3 regions of the Rouxiella sp. T17 genome follow, and region 1 is predicted to be linked to each of the others. Evidence: riboswitches for the same ligand, from Rfam matches in the RefSeq annotation. Region 1 holds a riboswitch; each other region holds the start of a gene.

Region 1 (6,121 bases):
TCCGGTTGAACGCGCTTCAGCCGAAAAAGCCTTGGCTTATATGGACTTGAAGCCCGGAATCAAGTTGACCGACGTGGCTATCGACAAAGTGTTTATCGGCTCCTGCACCAACTCGCGCATCGAAGATCTGCGCGCGGCGGCGGCGGTTGCCAAGGGCCGTAAAGTGGCGACGGGCGTGCAGGCGATCGTGGTGCCGGGTTCAGGACCGGTGAAAGCGCAGGCCGAAGAAGAAGGGCTGGACAAAATTTTCCTTGATGCCGGTTTCGAATGGCGTCTGCCGGGCTGCTCGATGTGTCTGGCGATGAACAACGACCGCCTGAATCCGGGCGAACGTTGCGCGTCTACCAGCAACCGTAACTTCGAAGGTCGTCAGGGTCGCGGCGGACGCACGCATCTGGTGAGTCCGGCAATGGCAGCCGCGGCGGCCGTCACCGGACATTTCGCCGACGTTCGCGAACTGAATTAAGGAAACGCTCATGGCAAAATTTATTACGCATACCGGTTTGGTCGTGCCATTGGACGTGGCGAACGTCGATACCGATGCCATCGTCCCGAAGCAGTTTTTGCAGATGGTGACGCGCGTCGGTTTCGGCCAGTTCCTGTTTTATGACTGGCGCTATCTTGAAGGCCAGGGCTACACGCCTAACCCTGATTTTATTCTGAATAAGCCGGAATATCAGGGTGCCAGCATCTTGCTGGCTCGAGAAAACTTCGGCAGCGGCTCTTCGCGCGAGCACGCGCCGTGGGCGTTAACCGATTACGGTTTCCACGCAATTATCGCCCCCAGCTTTGCCGATATTTTCTATAACAACGCCTTCAACAACCAGCTGTTGCCGGTCACGCTGAGCGAAGAGCAGATTGACGAGCTGTTTACACTGGCTCAGGGCAATCACGGCGTTCAGTTTGAGGTTGATCTTGAAAATCTGGTGGTGCGCGCAGGCGGCAAAAGCTATCCGTTCGAGATAGACAGTTTCCGCCGCTACTGCATGATGAATGGGCTGGACAGCATCGGCCTGACATTACAGCACGAAGAAAATATCTCGGCCTATGAGAAGATCCAGCCGTCGTTTATGAAGTGATTGGGTAAGCGCTTAATAAACGATTCGGTAAACGATCAGCACTTTCAGCTCTCCCCTAACCCGTCGACTCGACGGGTTAAACGTTTTTAACCCTCGTCATCAAAATCAGCGCCAATCCTGACAGCGCCAGCGCGGCCCAATAGACCTGATAATGGCCAAAGGTTTCAACGATGCTGCCCTGCAAAACGCCTGCAAGTATCGCGCCGGTCGAAATACTATTGGTAAACAAGGTGGTAGCCGATCCTGCTCTTCCGGGCATTAAATCTTGAAAATAGAGCATGCCGATTCCCGCAATAATGCCAATGAAAATCGCGTTGAACAGTTGCAGGATCATCAACGCCGCCTTGAACTGGAACAGCACCATGCCGAGATAAAACAGCACGCCACAGCCCGCGGCCGCCAACATTAGCTTGCGCTTGCCCGTGCGCTTCACAAAGTATCCGGCAAGCAGCATGACGGGGATTTCCAGCCCGGCCGCTGCGCCCATTAACAGGCCCGCAAGCCCTTCGGGCAGACCCATATTAGTCGTGATATACAGCGGCATATCAATGATATACATGATGTTGCAGGTCCACATCAGCAGCGAGGCAAAGAACAGCAGACGCACGTCCCTGTTTTTCCACGCGCTGGCGTGCACCACGACATTGTCGACGGGCTGTTCGAGACGGGCCACCGACGGCAGGAAAAACCACACCATCGCCGCACTAAAGACAAACACCGCCGCCGCGCAAAGATACATCAGGGTAAAGCCGTAATTCAGCGCCAGCATGAAGGAAACCGGCGGGCCTAATACCCACGCCAGTGACAGCGTGGCGCGCATCATCGAGCTGAACATCACCACTTCGCGCGCCGAACGGTCGGCATATTCACGCGCCAGCGCAAACAGCTGCGGCATCGAAGCATTGCCTATCGCCGCCAGCAGCACGCCCACGCTAATCAGCACCAGATAATCGCGACTAAAAGCGAAAACCAGGCTGTTGCCGATAGCCATCAGCGAGCAGAAAAACAGGAGAATGCGGCGATCGCCCTTCTTGTCGGAATAGTTCGCCAGTAAAAAGCTGATGACGATGCCGGCCAGCGCATTGATGGTATAGAAAAGCCCGACCCACAGCGGCCGAACCTTAACTTCGTGAGATAAAAACAGGCTGAGCGTGGGCGCTTGAAGCGCGCCCGCAATCCCCGTCAAGAAAGAGACCAGCAGGAAAGTGGCGAATATAAAAGATAAACGGCGTGAAGAGGCAGACATAAACCATCCCTGTTAACGGCGAAACTGTCAGGCGAAAAAGCGCATTAATGCTTAGCGTAGTCGGTGAAAGCCTAAAGTAGCAAAGACAAAAAAACCAGTGAGTTGCCTCACTGGCTGGTGAAATTTCACCATTACTCAGAAAATTGTTAAACCATTAATGACGCTGATAGCGTCATGTTGAGGATTTGGCTTTGCCAATGCGCATTTATTGGCAGTACGGCTTGATGTCAGAAAGTATGGCCGTAATATGAGGAAAGAAAAATTGATGAGTTCACTCATTGGAGTTCCTCTTTTATGTCATCGCCTCGTCTGCAACAACAGTTTTTACGCCTGTGGCAACATTGCCACGGTAAACCGACGAAAACCACGCTACAGGCGCTTTCGGCGGTGCTTAACTGCTCGCGTCGACACGTGCGATCGCTGCTCGGCGGTATGCAAAAAGAAGGCTGGCTGAGCTGGCAGGCAGAGATAGGAAGAGGCAAAAAATCGCGGCTGACGTTTCTGCTAACCGGCTTGGCGTTGCAACAACAACGGGCCGAAGAGCTGATAGATCAAGACCGCGTCGACCAACTGGTGCAGCTGGTGGGCGATAAAACCGTGGTGCGGCAGATGCTGCTTTCCCAGCTCGGGCGGCGTTTTCGTCAAGGAAAACATATTCTTCGCGTGCTCTATTACCGCTCGCTGCCTAATCTGCTGCCCGGCACCATGCTGCGGCGTTCCGAAACGCATCTCGCCAAACAGATTTTCAGCGGGCTGGTCGGCATAAATGAGGAAAATGGGGAACTGCGCGGCGATTTAGCTCATCACTGGCAGGCCATCAGCCCGCTGCACTGGCGTTTTTATCTGCGCCCCGCGATTCATTTCCATCACGGCAGAGAGCTTGAGATGGCGGATATCATCAGCACTTTCAGTCGCTTGCAACACCATCCGCTGTTTACTCATTTTTCGCGTGTCGAATCGCCGAACGCCAACGTCATTGATATTCATCTGCACACCCCCGACCCATGGTTGCCTTGGCTATTAGGCAGCGTTCATGCCCTGATTTTGCCGCAGGAATGGCCATCGCTGGCGGATTTTGCCCGTCATCCTATCGGTACGGGGCCTTATGCGGTGATTAATAACCAGCAAACCCAGCTAAAAATCCGCGCATTTGATGACTATTTTGGCTATCGCGCGCTGATCGACGAGGTCAATATTTGGGTCTTGCCCGAACTGACCGAAGAGCTGGTTCATTCCGGCGTGCAGTTGCAGGCCGACGACACGGCCAACGATCAGCTTGAAAGCCGGCTCGAAGAAGGCTGCTATTTCGTACTGTTTGACCAGCGTTCGCCGGTGGGCAGTCATCCGCAACTGCGCAAATGGCTGTGTGAAATCTTTAATCCGATTGCGCTACTCAACGCCTCGGCTCCGGCATATCAACGTTATTGGTCGCCCGCCTACGGATTATTGCCGCGCTGGCACCATCGGCGTCCGCAGGAAAAAATGCCCAAGCCCGTTGATATTGAAGAGATAACCGTGACCTTTTACAGCGATCACTCGGAGTATCAGGATATCTGTCAGGCGCTGGTTCCGTTGCTGGCTGAACAGGGTGTTAAACTGAAGGTACAGATCGTCGATTACGCCACGTGGCACAGAGGTGAAGCCACGAGCGACGTGTGGCTCGGCAGCGCCAATTTTACGCTGCCGATTGAGTTTTCCCTGTTCGCCACGCTGCTCGAACTGCCTTTGCTCCAGTATTGTCTCGAAGAGAAACTGGATAACGCGGCGAAAAAATGGCGCACCGGTGAGCTGCCTCTGGCCGAATGGGCGCATCATCTGGTTAACGAGGGCCACGTGCATCCCCTGTTCCACCATTGGCTGTTGTTGCAGGGCCAGCGCAGTATGCGCGGCGTCAGGATGAACACGCTCGGCTGGTTTGACTTTAAATCTGCCTGGTTTGCGCCTCCCGACGTATAAACCTGCTTTCAACCCAGTCACTTAATCACTACAATAACGCCGTTCTCAACGGGGTGCTGACTGACTGTTTTTGCTCGCGCAAAGCAGGAGAAGGCTGAGAAAAAACCCGTCGAACCTGATCCGGTTAATACCGGCGAAGGGATTTGAGAGTGCAGTTCGCTGACTCAAACTCCTTTGCCACGCCTACTCTTTTTCAAGGTAAAAGTTGGAGTGCAAAGTGTTTAAAAAATTATTGCCCTGCCTGTTGATCGTTTCGGCGCCCGCGCTGGCCGCCAAGCCCGTGCTGACCGTTTATACCTACGACTCCTTCTCGGCCGATTGGGGCCCGGGCCCTGCCATCAAGAAAGCCTTTGAAGCCGACTGCGGCTGCGAGCTTAAATACGTGCCGCTCGAAGACGGCGTGTCGCTGCTCAATCGCCTGCGCATGGAGGGGAAAAACAGCCCGGCCGACGTTGTGGTTGGACTCGATAACAACCTGCTGCAAGCCGCAGAACAGACCGGCTTATTCACTAAACCTGCCGTCGAAAAAACCACGCTCGACATTCCGGGCGGCTGGACTGACAGCACCTTTGTGCCTTATGACTACGGCTATTTCGCCTTCGTCTATAACAAGGACAAGCTGAAAAACCCGCCGAAAAGCCTGCAAGAGCTGTTCGACAGCCCGCAGCCGTGGAAGATTATTTACGAAGATCCGCGTACCAGCACGCCGGGTCTGGGCCTGCTGCTGTGGGTGCAAAAAGTTTACGGCGATAAAGCGCCTGAAGCGTGGCAGAAGCTGGCGAAGAAAACCGTCACCGTCACTAAAGGCTGGAGCGAGGCCTACGGTCTGTTCCTCAAGGGTGAAAGCGATTTGGTGCTGAGCTACACCACCTCTCCGGCTTATCACATTATCGAAGAGAAAAAAGATAACTACGCGGCAGCCAACTTCTCGGAAGGTCACTACATGCAGGTTGAAGTTGCGGGCCAGCTGGCCGCCAGCAAACAGCCAGCGCTGGCCGCGAAGTTTATGAAATTCGTCACCACGCCGGGATTCCAGAAAGCCATTCCAACCGGCAACTGGATGTATCCTGTTGTTAATACGCCTTTACCGGCCGGATACGACAAACTGACCGTGCCGACTATTTCGCTGCAATACAGCGCCAAAACGGTCGCCGATAATCGCGCGCAATGGATTCAGGCATGGCAGAACGCCGTCAGCCACTAATCCCGGTCTGGCTGTGGCCGGGCGCGGTCGCCGCAACGATTATCCTGCTGGTCGCCTTTTTGGCGCTCGGCTCGCTGCTGCGCCACGCGCCCGCGCTTTCTCTGCGCGCCGTCTGGCAGGATAATTACCTGTGGCACGTGATTCGCTTCACCTTCTGGCAGGCGCTGCTTTCGGCGCTGTGCTCCGTACTGCCCGCTATTTTGCTGGCGCGAAGCCTCTATCGGCGGCGTTTTCCGGGGCGTCAGTGGCTGCTTAGACTCTGCGCCATGACGCTGGTTTTGCCCGTGTTAGTCGCCGTGTTCGGCATTCTCAGCGTCTATGGTCGCGAAGGCTGGCTGGCGCAGCTGTGCGCCGCGCTGGGTATTCGCTACGCCTTTTCGCCCTACGGCTTGCAGGGCATTTTGCTCGCCCACGTGTTTTTCAATTTGCCCCTCGCCACGCGTCTTCTGCTGCAATCCCTTGAAAACGTAGCCATTGAGCAACGCCAAATAGCGGCCCAGCTTGGGATGAACGGCTGGCAGCTGTTCCGTTTTGTCGAATGGCCCGCGTTGAAAAGGCAGATTCTGCCCGCCGCTGCGCTGATATTTATGCTCTGTTTCGCCAGTTTCGCGACCGTGCTGTCGCTGGGCGGCGGCC
Region 2 (6,121 bases), on a different contig from region 1:
CCAATCTGCGGCTGGTTACAGCGGCTGAAGTTGATTCGTCCGACGATCTGCTCGGCGAGTTGCGCTCCGAAACGCACTATTCCGGCGCGGTGCGTTTAATCGTCATTAGCGCATTTCTGCTATTGGTGGCGCTGGTTTGGGCCTGGTTCGGCATGCTCGACGAAGTCTCGACCGGCACCGGCAAGGTTATTCCAAGCTCGCGCGATCAGGTACTGCAATCGTTGGAAGGCGGAATTTTAACCGAGCTGAAAGTACACGAAGGCGATCAAGTCGAGGCCGGGCAAATCGTGGCGCGCCTCGACGCCACACGCTCGCAGTCCAACGTAGGCGAAAGTGCGGCGCGCTATCGTGCGGCGCTGGCGGCGGCGTCGCGTTTGAATGCCGAGGTTAATGACCAGCAGCTGACTTTTCCGGCGGAGCTGAACGCCTTTCCCGAACTTATCGCCTCTGAAACGCGGCTGTATAAAGCACGTCGCGCCCAGCTGAACGATGCCACGGCGCAGTTTAAAGAGTCTTTGGCATTAGCCAATCGCGAACTTGCCATCACCCAGCGTCTGGCAAAAACGGGTGCCGCCAGTAGCGTAGAAGTATTGCGTTTACAGCGAGATAAGTCAGATTTGGAGCTTAAGCTGACCGACATGCGCTCACAATATTATGTGCAGGCGCGCGAGGAGCTGGCGAAGGCCAACGCCGAAGCCGCGAGTATGTCTCAGGTGGTGAAAGGGCGCGAAGACACGGTAACGCGTTCGACTATTCGTTCGCCGATGCGCGGCATTGTGAAAAATATCAAAGTTTCGACCGTCGGCGGGGTCATTCCTCCAAACGGCGAGCTGATGAACATTGTGCCGCTCAACGATCGCCTGTTAATAGAGGCGCGCCTTTCGCCGCGTGATATCGCCTTTATTCATCCGGGCCAGCGCGCGGTAGTGAAAATCTCCGCCTACGATTATGCCATTTACGGCGGTATGAACGGCGTCGTTGAAGGGATTTCTCCCGACACTATTCAAGACGAGGTAAAACCGGAAATCTACTATTATCGCGTCTTTATCCGCACGGATAACGACTACGTGCAGAATAAAGCGGGCAAACGCTTCTCGATAAGCCCGGGTATGGTGTCGACGGTTGACATTAAAACCGGCGAGAAATCGGTGATGGATTATCTGATCAAACCGTTTAACCGCGCCAAAGAAGCCCTCCGCGAACGTTAATCACCACTTTCATTTCATCAACCCTCTCTTTGCCGCCGTTTTCATTTGAAAGCGGCGGCAAAAATCGTAACCGTCTGCTAAATCAGAATTTTTTAGCGTCAGTAGGGAGATAAAAAACACAATTATTTACTGTCAGTAGAAGGTGGTTTTCATAATAACTACATTGGTAAGTAACGATATAAGTAATGAGATAAGTAATGAGATCAGTAATAATATAGGTAACGATATAGGTAAATATATGAAATTAATCTTCACTATGTTTAAAGTTAATTGATTGGGAAGAGTATATTTATACTATTAATAATAAATTAATATAATGTCAGTATAATACATTCACCGTTTTTATCTAAATATCCGCAATGCGCTGTACACTCTTTTAAAATAAAAAGTTTTATATTGACGCTATGTTTAAATATAAGTATTTTCACAGGGTTGTATTTGAGTGGTTAATTTCCTTCGCTTATTTTTCATTAAAAAGAAAAAAACGGGTTCAACTTACCCTCTACGTTAAGAGATGTATTCATAATGGAAATAAAAACAGAAAATCAAAAGCCGGTAGTAGCGATTGTGAATGCTATATCAGTAGGAGCCTGGGTGAGTAATGAAATCGAGGAGCATTTCGACCTTATTCATATCGAGTCCGACAGTGCTATTAATGTTTTGTCCAACCCTAGTTTCAACAAGCACCGCTATAAGGCTTGCTACCGTTGGAGTAACGGGCTTGAAGATGAAAACTTGAGACAAATTGCAACTCATAACCCAATAGCTGTTATTCCTGGTCGTGAATGTGCTGTCGCGCTGAGTGAGTGGATTGCATGGGCGTTAAGTTTAGAAGGCAACGATCCCGCAACGACGGCGCTCCGTCGAAATAAATTTTTGATGAATCAAGCGGTAGAACTTGCAGGATTACGAACGACGAAGCAGTTTCTTAGTCATGATGCCGAAGAACTTAAAGATTGGTTTAAGCAATATGGAGAGGGCAAGGTTGTCGTTAAGCCTCCTGATAGTGGTGGTTCAGATGATGTATATATATGCACGTCAGAAACAGACGTTGAAGAGGCAACCCTGAAAATTACGGGTAAGCAAAATTGCTTACATTCCCATAATGATAATGCACTGATACAAAGGTTTATTGAAGGGACAGAATTTGTTGTTAATACAGCGAGTCTTGGAGGTAAGCATAAAGTCACCGATGTATGGAAAGTATCAAAAAAGCTTATTTCTGGCAGAAATCTCTATGACTTTGATGAGCTGTGTGACCCTTGTTCATTAGATACAACACGCGCTATAGAATATACCTTAAAAGCGTTAGATGCCGTCGGAATCGTTAAAGGGGCTGGCCATACCGAGCTAATTTTAGCTGAGGATGGAGCAACGCTTATTGAAATAGGAGCGCGCGTTTCCGGTGCGGCTAATCCGAAAGCCATTCGCCTTGCTACGGGCAGCGATCAGTTGGAACTCATGAGGTTCGCGTATACCCGTCCAGACTTATTTGGTCTAGCCGTGGAGCAATATACACAGTCAAAACTATTACGTTGCATTCATAGTATCGCCTCTCAGCGAAAACCCTTTTCACATGCCGAATTCAAAGGGTTCCTTAATACACTTCCTGGATTTGTGAGTGTCATTATGAAAATAGCCAACAACACACTACTGAGTCCGACTATCGATGTCACATCTTGCCCAGCTGCGTTCTTTATTACAGGCGATAATAAGGATGACATTCAAAATTCCTATGAGTTATACAGGAAATGGGAATCAGAAAATCTGTAATAAATAGATAAATAGATAAATAGATAAATAGATAAATAGATAAATAGATAAATAGATAAATAGATAAATAGATAAATAGCGTACCGGTCAAGTACGCTGGCTAAGGCTTGTATCAACAAGCCGCTTCCCGTAAGCTGGCGCAAGATTTGTTAAATTGCTTATCGACTCGGGGTGCCCTTCTTTGTGAAGGCTGAGAAATACCCGTATAACCTGATCTGGATAATGCCAGCGTAGGGAAGTCGTGGTATCTCGACCGGTACCCCTTCTTGATCGCCGGTTGGGAATTTTATGATGACTCGACCTCCTGTTTTTCCGGGCCGCCTGGCCGCCGACACTCTCACGCAGTTTCGCCAAACCTCACCTTTAGTTCACTGCATGACCAACGACGTGGTGCAATCGATCACCGCCAACGTGCTGCTGGCGCTCGGTGCGTCGCCCGCGATGGTGATTGATTCCCGTGAAGCCGCGCAGTTTAGCGCCATCGCCAACGCGCTGCTGGTCAATGTCGGCACGCTCACTTCTGCACGCGCCGAATCGATGCTTGCCGCCATTCACGCGGCAAACGAAGCCAATAAATCGTGGGTGCTTGACCCGGTCGCCGTCGGCGCACTCGGCTGGCGCACGGAATTCTGCCACCAAATTATTAAGCTAAAACCGGCGGCCATTCGCGGAAACGCCTCTGAAATCATGGCGTTGAGCGGCCTTGCTGCTTCAGGTCGTGGCGTAGACAGCGGCGACACTTCACTGGCCGCGTTACCCGCCGCCGAAGCCTTGGCGCGTCAAACGGGCGCGGTTATCGCCGTAACCGGCGAAGTAGATTACATCACCGACGGCGAAAAAAGCTGGGCGGTACCGGGCGGCGACGCGCTGATGACACGCGTGGTCGGCACGGGTTGCGCGCTTTCGGCAGTGGTTGCGGCGTTTACTTCCTTAAAAGGTGAGCGAGTCGATAACGTTGCCGCCGCCTGCCGCGTGATGTCCTGCGCGGGGGAATTAGCCAGTCGCGAAGCCAAAGGGCCCGGCAGCTTCACGCCAGCTTTCCTTGACCATCTTTACCTGATCGGCGCGGAATCACTTGCGAATGAAAATGCAAACGGAGGCGCATAATGAGTAAGAGAATCAATGTGTTGACAATCGCAGGCACCGATCCTAGCGGCGGGGCGGGCATTCAGGCCGATTTGAAAACCTTTTCGGCACTCGAAGCCTACGGCACCAGCGTCATTACGGCGCTGGTGGCGCAAAATACCCGTGGCGTGCAGTCGGTTTATAATATCGAACCAGATTTTGTTGGCGCGCAGCTCGACTCAGTGCTGAGTGATGTGCGCATTGATAGCGCAAAAATCGGCATGCTGGCAAATACGCAGGTGGTAGAGGTGGTGGCTGAAAGGCTGCGTCACTATCGCAAGCTGCACAAGGGGCCGGCATTCGTGGTGCTCGATACGGTCATGCTGGCGAAAAGCGGCGATCCGCTGCTGACGCCCGACGCCGTCGAGGCACTGCGACATTGGCTGCTGCCGCAGGTGTCGATGATTACGCCAAACCTGCCCGAAGCCGCCGCGTTGCTGAACTGCGAGATGGCGACCGACGAGCGCGAAATGTGCCGTCAGGGCGAGGCGTTGCTGGCGATGGGCTGCGAGGCGGTATTAATGAAGGGGGGCCATTTGAGTGACAGCGAAAGTCCGGATTGGTTAATGACCGCCGACTATCGCGAGCGATTTACGGCACCTCGCGTGGCAACCAAAAATACCCACGGCACGGGCTGCACGCTGAGCGCGGCGCTGGCGGCGATTCGTCCTCGTCAGGCAAATTGGATTGAGACGGTTCGCGAGGCGAAAGCGTATCTACAACAGGCGTTGCAGCAGGCCGACTCGCTGGAAGTGGGTGAGGGCATCGGCCCCGTGCATCATTTTCATCGCTGGTGGTAACTTTCTATTCGTTTGAAAAGCCCTAGTCGTTTTCAAACCATTCGCTGTTTTGCTGGGCGATAGGGGTGATCGAGAAAATCATCTCCTGCAAATGCGCGCGTAGTGCCTGCTCGGCGGCATCGGGATCGCGCGCCTTCAGCGCCGCAAAAATGGTGTAATGCTGGGCAATTAAATTCTCTGGCGGCGAAACTTTGCTTAACGAGAAGAAGCGCACGCGGTCCATCGTCGCCTTGATATTCTCGATCGTTTCCCAGGCTAAACGGCAGTCGATAATCTCGGCAATCAGGCGATGGAATTCATCATCCAGCTGGAGAAATTCCTGCGCCTGCTGGCTTTTGGCGGCCAATTCCTGACGCTGCAAGTTGTGCGCGAGCAACGCTAAATCGCGATCAGTCACCACGCTGGCAGCGCGTCGAACGACGGCGGTTTCAAGCGCTTCGCGAATAAAACGCCCGTCGGCCACGCGTTTGGCGGAAATTTTCATTACAAATGTCCCGCGCTGCGGCAACACCTGCACTAATCCCGCTTCGGCCAGCTTGATAAAGGCTTCACGAACGGGTTGGCGCGAAACGTTGAAGCGGGCTGAAATATCCTTTTCAGACAAAAACGCGCCGGGAGGAATAATACAGGCCACGATGTCCTGACGCAGGGTGCGATAAATCTGCTGATTGACCGGAAGATTACCGTTTAACTCATAAGATTCTGGCATGGCGAAAGCTATGTTCTGAGAATGTAATAACACCATAATAGCATGAGTTTCCAACAGGTTTTGCGATGGAATAAATGGCCAAGGGCAGGAAAGTGATAAATCGGGGCAATCCTGCACCCCGATTTAATGTGCTCTTTACCGTGAGATTTCACTCATCAACTTTTCCGCAATCAGTTCTCCATTCAGCAATCAGTGATGCAACGCGCGCGCGTCCGGCTGATGTTTTGGTGGCTTGACCACGAAGAACACCAGAATAGCGCCCAGCGCGGCAACACCGCCCGCCAGAATAAAGGCGCTGTCGAAATGGCCGGTATTCTGCACAATAAAGCCGGTGACAATCGGGCCGATAATTCCCGACACGCTGCCGATCAGATGAATAAATCCGCTGGCGCTGCCGACTTTTGATTTATGGACCACGTCTTGAATAATCGCCCAATAAATAGCGCCGGTGGTATAAAGGAAGAAGATTGAGACTGACATCAACAATACGGCCGGTACTACGCTGG
Region 3 (6,121 bases), on a different contig from region 1:
GCCGCCGTCTTACTGTTGATGCGCAGCGAAATATCATCCCAGTCGAGCGTCTTCCAATGATCTTGAAAGCCGGAACCCTGATAATCCTTCATGCTCAGACGTTCTCCAGAAAATGGGTCAACGGGCTGGTGGCATAAGCCTGCGCCGATTTACCGCCAAGTCCGCTGACGCGCGCCAAATGTCCGGCTTCGACGGCGAGTTTAAACGCCTGCGCCATCGCAATCGGGTTGCCCGCCACGGCAATCGCCGTATTCACCAACACCGCGTCTGCACCCAACTCCAACGCTTCGGCGGCCTGACTTGGCGCGCCAATGCCGGCGTCGACGACGACCGGCACTTTCGCCTGCTCGATAATAATGCGCAGAAACTCGCGCGTTTGCAGACCTTGATTAGACCCGATCGGCGCGCCCAACGGCATGACCGCCGCGCAGCCGACCTCTTCCAGCCGTTTGCACAACACCGGATCCGCGCTGCAATAAGGCAGCACCACGAAACCCTGTTTCACCAGCGCCTCGGCGGCTTTCAGCGTTTCGACGGCGTCGGGCAGCAGATATTTCAAATCGGGATGGATTTCGAGTTTAACCCAGTGCGTGCCAAGCGCTTCACGCGCCAGCTGGGCGGCGAAAATCGCCTCTTCCGCCGTTTTCGCGCCGGAAGTATTGGGCAACAAACGCAAACCCAACTCTTGCAGCGGACGCAAAATGTCATCGCCGCCGCGACGTAAGTCGACGCGTTTCATCGCCATCGTCACCAGCTGCGAGCCCGACGCGACAATCGCCTGCTGCATCACAGAGGCGCTGGAGAATTTACCGGTGCCGGTAAACAGCCGCGAGGTAAAGGTAGTATCTGCAATTTTTAGCATGGGTCAGCCTCCTGCAATGGCTTGAAATAGCACAATGTTATCGCCGTCTTTCAGCAAATATTCCGCCCACTGTGGACGGGGAACGATGACCTGATTGACGGCCAGCGCGCTGCCAGATTGGGGGTGTTCGAGGAACCGCAGCAGTTCATCCAGCGTGATGGCGGCGTCGAACGCGTAGTCGCTGTCATTGACAGAGATTTTCATCGCGCCTCTCCGCAGGCTGGGCAATCCGCCGACGGCGCCAGTTGCAGAGTGCGCCAACTTTGCTGTTTGCCGTCGAACAGCCGCAGTTTTCCAGACAGCGGGCTGGCGCAACCCGCCAGCATCTTGATAGCTTCCAACGCCTGCAACGTGCCGATGACGCCAACCACCGGCCCGAGCACGCCCGCCGTGCGGCAGTTGCGGGTCGGCGTGTCCAAATCAGGATAAAGACAACGATAACAGCCGTGCGCGTAGGGCGGTTCGATTACTAGCAACTGGCCGCTGAAACCCACCGCGCTGCCGCTGATCAACGGCTTTTCGGCCTCGACGCAGGCCTTATTAACAGCGTGACGGGTCGCCATATTGTCGCTGCAGTCCAGCACCAGATCGGCGCGCGCGACAACGTCTGCCAAATTTCCGCCATCAAGACGATGGGTGAAAATCTCCGTCTGACACAGCGGGTTTAACTTACCCAGCTCGCGCTGGGCAATTTTGGCTTTGTAATCATCGGTATCGGCGGTGCGATAGAGAATTTGCCGCTGAAGATTGGAAACGTGCAGCGTGTCGTCGTCGGCGAGAAACAGCGTGCCAACGCCCGCCGCCGCCAGATAGAGCGCGGCAGGCGATCCGAGCCCGCCCAAGCCGACAATCAGCACCTTGCCCGCGCGAATTTTTTCTTGGCCTTCCATGCCGATGTCTTCCAGCAGCAGCTGGCGGCTGTAACGCATAAATTCGTTATCATTTAACATGGCGATCATCCCGATAAGGGCAGAGCTCAAGCAGCTGGCGGGTTGCCGCCTGCCAATCTGTCGCTTTGGTGATCGCACTGACCACCGCCACGCTGCCCACGCCGCACTCCATCACCGGCTGAACGCGATCCAGACTAATGCCGCCAATCGCCACCGTCGGAAAACGGCCATCCAGCTGCTTCACGTGTCGCGCCAGCTCGATTAACCCCTGCGGCGAAGAGGGCATCTCTTTGGTTTGCGTCGGAAAAACGTGGCCCAATGCAATGTAGGAAGGGCGCACGCTAACCGCCCGCGCCAGCTCGCTCTCATCGTGAGTCGACACGCCGAGGCGAATTCCGGCCTCGTGAATCGCCTGCAGATCGGTGTTATCCAGATCTTCCTGACCCAGATGAATGCCGTAAGCCTGATGCTTCACCGCCAGCCGCCAGTAATCGTTGATAAACAACCGCGCGTGATGCTGGTGGCCTAATTTAATGGCCTCGATAATCGCGGGTTCGACCTCGTCGTCGGGCAAATCTTTGATGCGCAGTTGCAGCGTTTTAACGCCGGTTTCCAGCAAGCGACGGATCCACTCTACGCTGTCGACGACCGGATAAAGCCCGAGATAATACGGCACCTCGGGAAACGGGGTAGACGGGATAAACGGGGCAGTGGAAAGGGTCTGAATAGACGGAATAGTCATTTACCCACTCCTTCTTCAATTTTGTCGGCGGGATGATAAAGTTCGCCACCGCTGGCGCGGAAGGTTTTCGACATTTGCAGCATGCCGGTTTCCACGATATCAATCGGGATCGCCTTGGCTTCCAGCGCGGCGGCGTAATCGCGAACTTCCTGAGTGATTTTCATCGAACAGAATTTTGGTCCGCACATCGAGCAGAAGTGCGCGACCTTGCCGGATTCCTGCGGCAGCGTTTCGTCGTGATAGGCGCGGGCGGTGTGAGGATCCAGCGCCAGATTGAACTGATCTTCCCAGCGGAATTCGAAACGCGCCTTCGACATGGCGTTATCGCGGATCTGCGCGCCCGGATGGCCTTTTGCCAGATCCGCCGCGTGCGCCGCGATTTTGTAGGTGATCAAACCCTGTTTCACATCCTCTTTATTCGGCAGGCCGAGATGCTCTTTCGGCGTGACGTAGCACAGCATCGCGCAGCCGAACCAGCCAATCATTGCCGCGCCAATGCCGGACGTGAAATGGTCATAACCCGGCGCAATATCCGTAGTCAAAGGCCCCAGCGTGTAGAACGGCGCTTCGTGGCATTTTTCCAGCTCTTCGGTCATGTTGCGGCGGATCATCTGCATCGGCACGTGCCCCGGACCTTCAATCATCACCTGCACGTCATATTCCCAGGCAATCTTGGTCAGCTCGCCCAGCGTTTTCAGCTCGGCAAACTGCGCTTCGTCGTTGGCATCCTGAATCGACCCCGGACGCAGCCCGTCACCCAGCGACAGCGACACGTCATAGGCGGCGCAAATTTCGCAGATTTCGCGGAAATGCAGATACAGGAAACTCTCTTTGTGGTGCGACAGGCACCATTTCGCCATGATCGAACCGCCGCGCGAGACGATGCCGGTCAGACGTTTGGCGGTCATCGGCACGTAGCGCAGCAGCACGCCCGCGTGAATAGTAAAGTAATCGACGCCTTGCTCGGCCTGCTCCAACAGCGTGTCGCGGAACATTTCCCAGTTCAGGTCTTCCGCCACGCCGTTGACTTTTTCCAGCGCCTGATAAATTGGCACAGTACCAATCGGCACCGGACTGTTACGCATAATCCATTCGCGGGTTTCGTGAATGTAGCGGCCGGTGGAAAGATCCATCACCGTGTCGGCGCCCCAGCGGGTGGACCACACCAGCTTCTCGACCTCCTCTTCAATCGACGAGGTCACGGCGGAGTTACCGATGTTGGCGTTGATTTTTACCAGGAAGTTACGGCCAATGATCATCGGCTCGGATTCGGGGTGATTGATGTTGGCGGGAATAATGGCGCGTCCGGCGGCAACTTCGTCACGGACAAATTCGGGCGTGATATTTTGCGGCAGCGTGGCGCCAAAACTTTCACCCGGATGCTGTTGCAGCAGCACTTCACCGCGAATACGCTCGCGACCCATGTTTTCACGCAGCGCAATATATTCCATTTCTGGCGTCACAATGCCTTTGCGCGCGTAGTGCATTTGCGTCACGCAGTGGCCCGCTTTGGCTTTGCGCGGGCGTGGAAGATGGTCAAAACGCAGGTGATCGAGGCCTTCATCGGCCATGCGCTGCTGGGTAAAACCGGAGCTGACCCCCGCGAGCTCTTCCGTATCGTGACGATCGCGGATCCAGCTGGCGCGTACCTTGTCGAGACCGCGATGCACGTCGATGGTAGACTCGGGATCGCCGTAAGGCCCGGCTGTGTCATACACCGGAATTGCTTCATTATCTTCAAACTTCGGATCGTCTTTGCTGCCGCCGATCATCGTCGGGCTAAGCTGGATCTCGCGCATCGGCACCTGAATATCGGCGCGGCTGCCCTGTAGATAAATACGTTTGGAGTTTGGGAAAGCGACGCCCTGTAAACTGTCGATAAACGCCTGCGCTTCTGCGCGCTGCTGACGGCGATTACTGGTTTTTTTTACGGGTTCGATCTGGACTTCAGGGGTGTTCGACATAGCAAATTCCTCGTGATTAGCGATAGGGAAAATTGCTTGTCAGGAGGTTTACGGCGGGAGTAAAGCGTGTATCTGAACCTTGTCGCGCCCCTGAGTGACAGGAAACGGCGATAAAAGCCAAACGCAATAAATTACTCTTGTTCCCTTCGCGGGTACTAACCCGATCAGGTTCCGCGGATCCCGAATTAACGGTCTCAGCCTGGTAAATTCCCGATAAATCAGGGTTTACGCTAGGCACTCCGACAAGAATTGGCCTCTAGTGACAGGCCGTTTAAGAAGCCTCAATATACGAGGCTCATTTTAAAACACAACCCTTTGCAGGGTTTTTAGCGAAAACTGTTATGCAGGTCGCACGATGGCTTCGTCGTTTGCAACAGGCGGCAAAACGTCAAATTTTGAAGCCAGCGCCAGATTGATCAGCTGATCTTCAAGCTCGAAGCGGGCATCGAGCGCTTCGCCAATATCTGACAGCGCATAGTGGAAGGCGAAAATATCGTCGTCCTTGAATTCGGTATCGGTATAGCTGTCATGGAAGGCCATAATGGTTTCGGTATTGGCTTCCAAAGCCGGGAAAATTCTTGCGGCGACCTGTTGGGAAATCGCGGCTTGGGTACCATCGACTTCTTCAACTATCCTGTGATAGAGGTGGAAGTGACCTGCAGAGAGGTAATCAACCAGGTGATGACAGAAACTGTCGAGGGCCTTTTCGTTAAGCGGAATATGAGCTTCTTTATTCGGTTTCAAGCCCACGAGGGTGAGATATGAAACCAGCAGTTCTTTTCTTGCATGTAGCCACTGATCGACCAACTCATTACTGCCGCCAACGCGTTGGGTCAGCCTTTCGAGACGAGTTAACATGGTTGACTCCGAAATTTTTTTTGTCAGACGTTTAAGGTAAAGGTTAAAGCTTACTAAAATCACTTTATCTTCCAGACTGTCAGTGTAGTCGAGGTTATGCAACAACAACATGGAAATGCAAATAACAGATCAACATAGCGGCTGGTGGATCCTCAGTCAGGATGGCAAATTATGGCTACCTGACGGATCGTTGCCGAACGGATCCGCGACGCAATTCTCTCTTGCGGGCGAGGCGGGCCGACAGATAGGCGAATGGCAGGGCGAGCCCGTGTGGCTGATCCGAAAAAGCATGAAGGATCATATGCTTTCTGCGCGACAATTACTGGATCAGGATCGCGAATTATTCCAATTGGTTGGCAGAGGCGTGCAACTTTCGGAGTTCTATCGATCGCATAAATTCTGCGGCTATTGCGGCCATGAAATGCTCGTCAGCAAAACCGAATGGGCCGCGCTGTGCGGACACTGTAAAGAACGCTATTACCCGCAAATTGCGCCGTGCATTATTGTCGCCATACGTCGCGGCGAAGAAATTCTGCTCGCGCAGCACGTTCGACATCGTGGCGGCGTTCACACGGTACTGGCCGGATTTGCCGAAGTCGGCGAAACGCTGGAAGAAACCGTGGCCCGCGAAGTGATGGAAGAGAGCAATATCCGGGTCAAAAACGTGCGCTACGTCAGTTCGCAGCCGTGGCCGTTCCCGAATTCGCTGATGATGGCATTTATGGCCGATTACGACAGCGGCGAAATCCGTCATGATCCCAAAGAGTTGCTCAATGCGGGCTGGTATCGCTTTGACGCGCTGCCG

What was found. Region 1 has a riboswitch for thiamine pyrophosphate ahead of thiB (thiamine ABC transporter substrate binding subunit). Riboswitches for the same ligand answer to the same signal wherever they lie in the genome.
Region 2: another riboswitch for thiamine pyrophosphate. It lies ahead of thiM (hydroxyethylthiazole kinase); the one in region 1 lies ahead of thiB (thiamine ABC transporter substrate binding subunit).
Region 3: another riboswitch for thiamine pyrophosphate. It lies ahead of thiC (phosphomethylpyrimidine synthase ThiC); the one in region 1 lies ahead of thiB (thiamine ABC transporter substrate binding subunit).

The regions. Positions count from the first base shown of each region.
Region 1 is NZ_JAWUEA010000038.1:149,177-155,297, forward strand. Features, by position in the region: gene leuC (3-isopropylmalate dehydratase large subunit) at 1-466, shown strand, start outside; gene leuD (3-isopropylmalate dehydratase small subunit) at 477-1,079, shown strand; gene SC206_RS17105 (MFS transporter) at 1,156-2,325, opposite strand; gene sgrR (HTH-type transcriptional regulator SgrR) at 2,620-4,281, shown strand; TPP riboswitch at 4,321-4,441, shown strand; gene thiB (thiamine ABC transporter substrate binding subunit) at 4,499-5,485, shown strand; gene thiP (thiamine/thiamine pyrophosphate ABC transporter permease ThiP) at 5,461-6,121, shown strand, end outside.
Region 2 is NZ_JAWUEA010000030.1:91,403-97,523, forward strand. Features, by position in the region: gene SC206_RS10820 (HlyD family type I secretion periplasmic adaptor subunit) at 1-1,208, shown strand, start outside; gene SC206_RS10825 (ATP-grasp domain-containing protein) at 1,734-2,981, shown strand; TPP riboswitch at 3,139-3,235, shown strand; gene thiM (hydroxyethylthiazole kinase) at 3,270-4,088, shown strand; gene thiD (bifunctional hydroxymethylpyrimidine kinase/phosphomethylpyrimidine kinase) at 4,088-4,906, shown strand; gene SC206_RS10840 (GntR family transcriptional regulator) at 4,929-5,615, opposite strand; gene SC206_RS10845 (MFS transporter) at 5,805-6,121, opposite strand, start outside.
Region 3 is NZ_JAWUEA010000002.1:7,341-13,461, reverse strand. Features, by position in the region: gene thiH (2-iminoacetate synthase ThiH) at 1-92, opposite strand, end outside; gene SC206_RS00270 (thiazole synthase) at 95-862, opposite strand; gene thiS (sulfur carrier protein ThiS) at 866-1,066, opposite strand; gene SC206_RS00260 (HesA/MoeB/ThiF family protein) at 1,063-1,812, opposite strand; gene thiE (thiamine phosphate synthase) at 1,802-2,494, opposite strand; gene thiC (phosphomethylpyrimidine synthase ThiC) at 2,491-4,458, opposite strand; TPP riboswitch at 4,583-4,710, opposite strand; gene rsd (sigma D regulator) at 4,798-5,316, opposite strand; gene nudC (NAD(+) diphosphatase) at 5,426-6,121, shown strand, end outside.